2 regions of the Planococcus beijingensis genome follow, and region 1 is predicted to be linked to the other one. Evidence: riboswitches for the same ligand, from Rfam matches in the RefSeq annotation. Region 1 holds a riboswitch; the other holds the start of a gene.
What was found. A riboswitch is a leader RNA that binds a small molecule or an ion and turns the genes downstream of it on or off. The one in region 1 is predicted to bind S-adenosylmethionine.

Region 2: it holds a riboswitch for S-adenosylmethionine, as region 1 does, so the genes downstream of both, mtnW (2,3-diketo-5-methylthiopentyl-1-phosphate enolase) here and IRE19_RS15835 (bifunctional homocysteine S-methyltransferase/methylenetetrahydrofolate reductase) in region 1, are expected to answer to the same signal.

What each region holds. Positions count from the first base shown of each region.
Region 1 covers NZ_JADHDZ010000007.1:137,950-141,732, reverse strand. Annotated here, with positions in the region: gene IRE19_RS18465 (PadR family transcriptional regulator) at 1-211, opposite strand, end outside; gene IRE19_RS15840 (DUF6920 family protein) at 351-1,118, shown strand; SAM riboswitch class I at 1,371-1,475, shown strand; gene IRE19_RS15835 (bifunctional homocysteine S-methyltransferase/methylenetetrahydrofolate reductase) at 1,548-3,407, shown strand; gene metH (methionine synthase) at 3,388-3,783, shown strand, end outside.
Region 2 covers NZ_JADHDZ010000003.1:340,711-344,493, reverse strand. Annotated here, with positions in the region: gene mtnW (2,3-diketo-5-methylthiopentyl-1-phosphate enolase) at 1-992, opposite strand, end outside; SAM riboswitch class I at 1,068-1,177, opposite strand; SAM riboswitch class I at 1,421-1,574, shown strand; gene mtnK (S-methyl-5-thioribose kinase) at 1,649-2,839, shown strand; gene mtnA (S-methyl-5-thioribose-1-phosphate isomerase) at 2,836-3,783, shown strand, end outside.

The DNA.
Region 1 (3,783 bases):
TTTTATCGGGTTTACTTTCCTGAACCTGATTTTCTACTGAGGCATAACCTTTTTCCACCAACACTTTCAAACTAGGATAAACCTGTCCATAACTGATTTTCCAAAAATGGTTCAGGCTTGTATCAATCATTTGCTTGATCGAATAACCTGTGCGGCAGTCTGTTGTCAATAGACCAAGAATGGCATATTGCGAATGATTTTCTCTAGCCATTTATACGCCTCCCTATATCAAGTTGATATATATCACTTTGCTATAAAATACTCTTTTTTTGACCTTTCGTATAAAATTTGATAATAAAATGCTTTATGCATTCAATAAACAGGTATAGCAAGTAAAAGGAGGGAGAGCGATGGAGAATAAAGAAAAAGCCGGAAAGAAAACAGGTCGGGCAATTTCCAACAAACTGACAGCAGATATGATTAGCTCACTGCCAACCTGTATAAAAGGGTGGTTATCTGAAATTGAGGCTGTTGGCCATGAACAAATCAATTTGGTGAGCCTTAAGCAATCGGGGGTAATGAAACTGAAACCCGAACAGAAGCGGTGGACCGTATCCGAAGCAGAACAAATCAGCCATACAGATCCACCAGCTTTCCGATGGATCGTGAAGTTGAAAATGGGAAAAGGATTGGTTGTGACAGGAAAAGACAGTTTTTTGGAAGGGAAGGCAGGCATGCATATCAAGCTTGCCGGCATTATTCCGATTTCCAAAACAGTTGATGATGAAAAGACCAATGAATCCGCACTCCAGCGTTACCTGATGGAGCTAGTCTGGTATCCTTCGGCTGTCCTCAGTCCCTTCATTTCCTGGGAGGAGGTGGACGCACACTCCGCAACAGCGACCATGAATTTTGAAGGTCTTAAAGGTTCTGTCACTTATTTTTTCAATGAACAAAACGAATTGCTGAAAGTGGAAGCCTGGCGCTACAAAGACGGTGGAGAAGACGCACGTCCCCTGCTGTGCGTGGGCACTGTTAAAGAGCAGCGGAAAGTGGGGGGACTGACCGTTCCAGTGAAGATGGAAATCACCTGGATGCTGGAAGAAGGGCCGTTCACCTGGTATCGATTTGATGTACATGATGTTCGATTTAATTCTATCAATGGACGATTTTCCTGAAGACAAACTGAATTGCAGGACTGCAAAAAATCGGGATGCATTCGGAAATTTTTCTAAGTGCCTTTATAAAAACATAACGCCCTTTTCCTGGTCTAATTTCAACGGTTGGATGAAAGTATAAAATTGATTTATGCCCTAAACGTATACATTGTGAAAAAAATCACAGAAATTTCATTGTTTTTCGACAGATTGCCTTGACCTGCTCTTCAGATACAGGTACCATATTTAGAATACTTAAAACTGAATAGTGAATTCTTATCGAGAGAAGTTGAGGGACTGGCCCTATGAAGCTTCAGCAACCAGCCGAAAGGTCAGGTGCTAAATCCAGCAGACAAGAAATTGTCTGGCAGATGAAAAGGAACGAGTTTGATATCGTAAAGCCTTCTTTTTCATGAAGGCTTTTTTTGTATATATGGGAGGTTGAGAAGAGTGGGTTTATTAGACGAATTAAAGACCAGGATTTTGACAGCGGATGGAGCCATGGGAACATTGCTGTATTCGTACGGCATCGAGTATTGCAATGAGGAATTGAACCTTCAGCGCCCGGAAGTGATTGAGAAGATCCATCTGGATTACATCAAAGCCGGTGCGGACATCATCCAGACCAACACGTATGGAGCGAATGCAGCGAAGCTGGCACGCTACGGTTTGGAAGCGCAAGTCGCTGATATCAATAAAGCTGCGATCGACATCGCCAAGCGTGCAGCAGCGCCAGGCGGCCAATTTGTTTTCGGAACCATCGGCGGAATCCGTGGAATCCGGAAAAGCGATGCCACCCTGCAGGAAATCATTGCGATGGTGGACCAGCAGGCAAGCCACTTATTGGCGGGAAATCCCGACGGCCTATTGCTGGAAACCTATTACGATTTCGAAGAACTTGCGGAAACGGTCAAGCACCTGAAAGGCATGACCGATACACCATTGATTGCGCAAGTATCCATGCATGACCCAGGGATTCTGCAAAATGGAATGTCGTTGAACGATGCTCTTCATCAACTGGAAAGTCTGGGAGCGGACATTGTCGGCGTCAACTGCCGCTTGGGGCCACACCATACCATCCAGGCTTTTGAAGAAGTCACCTTGCCTGAAAAAGCGTTTTTGTCGGCATACCCGAACGCCAGTCTGCTGGATGTGGAGGATGGCCGGATCGTTTATGAATCGGAAGCGGATTATTTTGGACGCGCCACTTTGTTGTTGAGAGAAGAAGGGGTCCGTTTAATTGGTGGCTGCTGCGGCACAACGCCGAAACACATTGAAGCAGTGAAAAAACACCTGAACCATTTGCCGCCGATTGCCCATAAAGAAGTCACGGAAAGAAAACCGATTGTCATCCGTGAAGCGGAAGCATTGGCAGTCAAACCGCTTCATGAACAAGCCAAAACGGAACGGACCATCATTGTGGAGCTGGACACGCCGCGCCATTTGGATACCACTAAATTCCTGGAAGGCTCTGCCGCTTTGAACGAGGCGGGAGTGGATGCCGTAACCATGGCGGACAATTCTTTGGCATCGCCCCGCATCAGCAATATGGCGATGGGCTCGATCCTCAAACACAAGCAAGACATTCGGGCGCTTGCCCACATTACTTGCCGTGACCGCAACCTGATCGGTCTGCAATCGCATTTGATGGGGCTCGATGCGCTTGGAATCCATGATATACTCGCCGTAACAGGAGATCCGACCAAAGTCGGCGATTTCCCGGGAGCAACCAGCGTCTATGACGTGTCGAGCATGGAATTGATCCAGCTGATCAAAAAGCTCAATGAAGGCATTTCATTTTCCGGCAAGCCTTTGCGGAAAAAAGCCAACTTTTCGGTCGCTGCGGCATTCAATCCGAATGTCCGTGTGCTGGACCGGGCCGTAGCGAGACTGGAGAAGAAAATCGAAAGCGGTGCAGATTATTTCATTTCGCAGCCGGTTTACACAAAAGAGAAAATCATCGAAATCCACGAAGCGACCAAACACCTGGAAACACCGATTTTTATCGGAGTTATGCCGTTGACGAGCATCCGCAGTGCCGAATTCCTGCACAATGAAGTGCCGGGAATCAAACTGTCGGAAGATGCGCTTGAACGTATGCGTGCCTGCGGCGAAGACAAAGGCCGCGCGACGGAAGAAGGCATCCAGATTGCGAAAGAATTGATCGATACAGCAGCTGAACTGTTCCATGGCATCTACCTGATCACACCGTTTGTCCGTTACGATATGACCGTGGAATTGATCCATTACATCAGACAACTAGATCAACAGAAAGAGAGCGATCCTATACATGTCCAAACATCTTATTGAACAACAACTCGAAAAAAGAATATTGATCATCGATGGAGCTATGGGAACGATGATCCAGAATGCGGATCTTTCACCTGAAGATTTTGGTGGTGATGAATTCGACGGCTGCAACGAATATTTGAATATTGTCCGTCCGGAGGTTATTGAAGAAATTCATGCGGCCTATTTGGAAGCGGGAGCTGATATTCTTTGCACCAATACATTCGGCGGAACGCCGATCGTGTTGGATGAGTATGGAATCGGCGATCAGGCAGCGGAAATCAACCGGCGTGGAGTGGAAATCGCAAAAAAGGCGGCGGCTGCTTATTCAACGCCGGAATGGCCGCGTTTTGTGGCCGGTGCTATTGGGCCGACGACGAAAACATTGTCGGTGACA
Region 2 (3,783 bases), on a different contig from region 1:
GGAACGGGGAAGCTGCGCTTCAGAGGGCTGTCTATCGTCAGTTCTTTGCCGAGCGCAAGGGCCGCTGTTTTCTCCAATGCAACACTGCCGTAAGGAGAAGGAAACAGGGAGAAGTCAGCTCCTGCATAGCGGATCAATTTCCCGAGGGCGAGCGGCGTAGCGAGACCATAGAAAGTGGAAGAAGTGAAAGCACCGCTGAAAGCCGGATGTGCCATGAGCGGCAAAGCAATTTCATCATCTTCAGCCAGTTCCTGCAATACATCGAGCCCGTAGGCATGAACATTGAACAACAAAGCATCCGCACCAAGTTCACGTGCTTTTCGTGCTTTTCCTCTCAGTGCGGAAGTTCGTCCTGACAAGTTCACCGCATAAAGCGTACGATGGCCTGTTTCTTCATAAACGCTTGTCAGCACGTCCTTACCAGTGGTGATGCGTTTTTCAAATGGGGTCAGCGGATTGTCGAATAAAATTTCATCGTCTTTGACCAAGTCCACTCTACCCAATGCCTGTTCACGCAATTGAGCAGACAGAAAATCCAGATCGCGGCCGATGACGCCTTTGAATATGCTCATCAGAAGCGGCCGTCCGGCTACGCCAAGTGTGTTGCGGATTTCTTCAATGCCGAAGCGTGGACCGGGAAAATGGCTGAGTAAGTCGTGGCTGAAATCCAGATCCACTAACTTCACTTCTCCGTCCAATGACAATTTTCCGAAAACCGTGGTCAAGATGGCCGGAAGATCAGCAGAGAAATTGGCGGACGGATAAGCGACAGCAACTTCCGCTTTGACCAGTTCGGGTTTCAATGGATGGTTGATTTCTTCAAATTCCTTAATGGAAACGACGTTTCCTTTATGATGTTTCAGCTGCTCCTGTTCAAGGAGCGGCAAATCGGTCCAGGAGCCGATCGTCAGACCTAAAGCGATGCCTTCCGCCTTTTTCTCAAAAGAACCAGGCTTTCCGTATAATTGATAAGTAGCAGTCAAGATGCTCATGTATTCAACACTCCCATGCAATTTTAAAAAATAAAAAACCTCTTCAAATAAGAAGAGGTTAAGGGCTTTAACAACTTCTTATTTTTCAGCCATCGGTTCTGGCTGCAAGAATTAGCACCGTGTCCACCATTGGACCGGTTGCCGGGTATCATAGGGCTTGTCCCTCCACCTGCTCTGAATAAGAAAGATATGAAATTGGGTAAGTTTTTTGGGCTGGTCCTACTTATAGAATCTCAGCGTAAAAAGAAATGATCATTCGAAATGGTAGAGCTGCTTTAATAGAGTAAAGTAATTCTGATTATTTCATGTGCACAGAAATCTGTCAACAGCATTGTTGCAAAATTGTTTTTATTTAAAAAATGTGATTGACAGTCAATTCTGAATCGTGATAGGATTCATTTCAGAACTTAATAGCACGATAAGCAGTACTCTTATCAAGAGCTGGCAGAGGGATTTTGGCCCGATGACGCCCAGCAACCGACCGTAATACCGTTGTGAGACGGGGCGCTTTGGCGCCAGGATGAATATCCTGTAAGGCACGGTGCTAATTCCATCAGAAATTTATTTTCTGAAAGATAAGAGGCATGGGATCTCTTATTCTGGCCTCTTTCTTTTGGAAAGAGGCTTTTTATATTGCAGAGAAAGGGAGATTGACCATGACACTTACGGCTCCAACCACCTATAAAGCATTAACCGAAGAAGCTGCCATCGAATTGGCGAAAGCGATTCAAGCATTTGATCATACAGCTCACTTGACGTGCCGGGAAATCGGCGACGGCAATCTAAATTATGTTTTTCAAATTGAAGAGGAAGCCACAGGCAAGCGGCTGATCATCAAGCAGGCTTTGCCATATGCCAAAGTCATCGGCGAAAGTTGGCCGCTGACATTGAAGCGTGCGACGATCGAAGCCAATGTTCTGAAGAAGCACGGCGAGTTTGTGCCGTCTTTGGTGCCGGCCGTCCATGCAACGGACGAAGCATTGGCTATAACGGTGATGGAAGATTTATCGCATCTCGAAATTGCGCGGGAAGGCTTGATCAACGGCCGGCAATTTCCAAGGCTGTCACAGGATATCGGCGAATACCTGGCCCAGACCTTATTCCACACTTCTGATTACGGGCTGCATCCTTTTGAGAAAAAACGATTGGCTGCTGAGTTTTCCAATCCGGAGCTATGCAAAATCACAGAAGACCTGATTTTTACCGATCCATTCTTCGATGTTGACACCAATGATTACGAACCGCAGCTGCAGGCAGCAGCAGAAGCGATTTGGAACGACCGCAAACTGCAGCTGGAAGTGGCGAAATTGAAGAAGAGTTTCTTGACTGAAGCGGAAGCGCTGCTTCACGGAGACCTTCACACCGGCAGTATTTTTGCGGGGCCGGCCGAAACGAAAGTCATTGATCCGGAGTTCGGCTTTTACGGCCCGATCGGCTTTGATGTCGGATTGTTTCTGGCCAACTTGATTTTCCAAACGATTACACGGGAAGGCGAGGATCGCCAGGAAATCGTAGCCCACATTGAAAAAACATGGGAAGTATTCGCTTCTTCATTTACGGAACTGTGGCAAACGCAGAGCGTTGAATCGTTCAAGGAGACCGAAGGATATCTTGAATATGTCCTCGGCAAAGTACTGGCCGACGCCGTTGGTTTCGCAGGCTGCGAATTGATCCGCCGGACGATTGGCCTGGCGCATGTCAAAGACTTGGACAGCATCGAAGACAATGATAAAAGAATTTCCTTCAAGAAGCAGGCATTGCAGACTGGGCGGGAATTAATCCTTAAGCGCGAGCAAACTGCTTCCATCAAAGACTTGGTGGAAATTCTAAAGGAGGCACGCATATGAGCATTCCGTTATCCATCAAATGGGATGGGCAGCAGCTGACCATTCTGGATCAGCAGAAACTGCCGCATGAGATTGACTATTTAACACTTGAAACTGTAGAAGATGTGTACAACGCGATTTTCTCCTTGAAGGTGCGCGGAGCTCCGGCCATCGGCATCACCGCTGCGTATGGATTAGCGATAGGAGCACAGCGGCACGAGGCAGTTTCCTTGGAAGCTTTTCAGCAATACGTCGAAAAAGATGCAGCGTATTTGAATTCTTCACGGCCGACTGCCGTTAACCTGGGCTGGGCGCTCAGCCGCTTGAAAGACAAGGTGCAAGAAGCGGAGAACGTGCAGCAGGCAAAATTGCTGCTGCTTGCGGAAGCTGTGAAAATCCATAAAGAAGACGAAGAGTCCTGCCGCAGCATTGGTGAACACGCTTTGGTATTGCTGCAAGGAAAGACGAAAGTCATGACCATCTGCAACGCCGGTTCGATTGCTACCGCTAAATACGGTACGGCTTTAGCGCCATTTCATCTTGGCAGCGAACGCGGCCGTGAGTTTGAAGTATTTGCCTGTGAAACCCGTCCGGTTTATCAAGGTGCGCGTCTGACAGCTTGGGAGCTTCAGCAGTCAGGGGTTGATGTCACATTGATCACCGACAGCATGGCGGCGCACACCATTGGAGCCAAAGGAATTGAAGCCATCATTGTAGGCGCGGACCGCATTGCAGCCAACGGCGATACAGCCAATAAAATCGGGACGTATAACTTAGCTTTGTTGGCCAATGCTTTCAGCATCCCATTTTATGTAGCGGCGCCGGCATCAACATTCGATTTGTCGATTGAGGATGGAACCGTTATTCCGATTGAAGAACGAAACCCGGAGGAGATTACCCATACGAACGGACAGCCGGTCGCACCTCTTGGCACGAAAGTGTTTAATCCGGCATTCGACGTGACG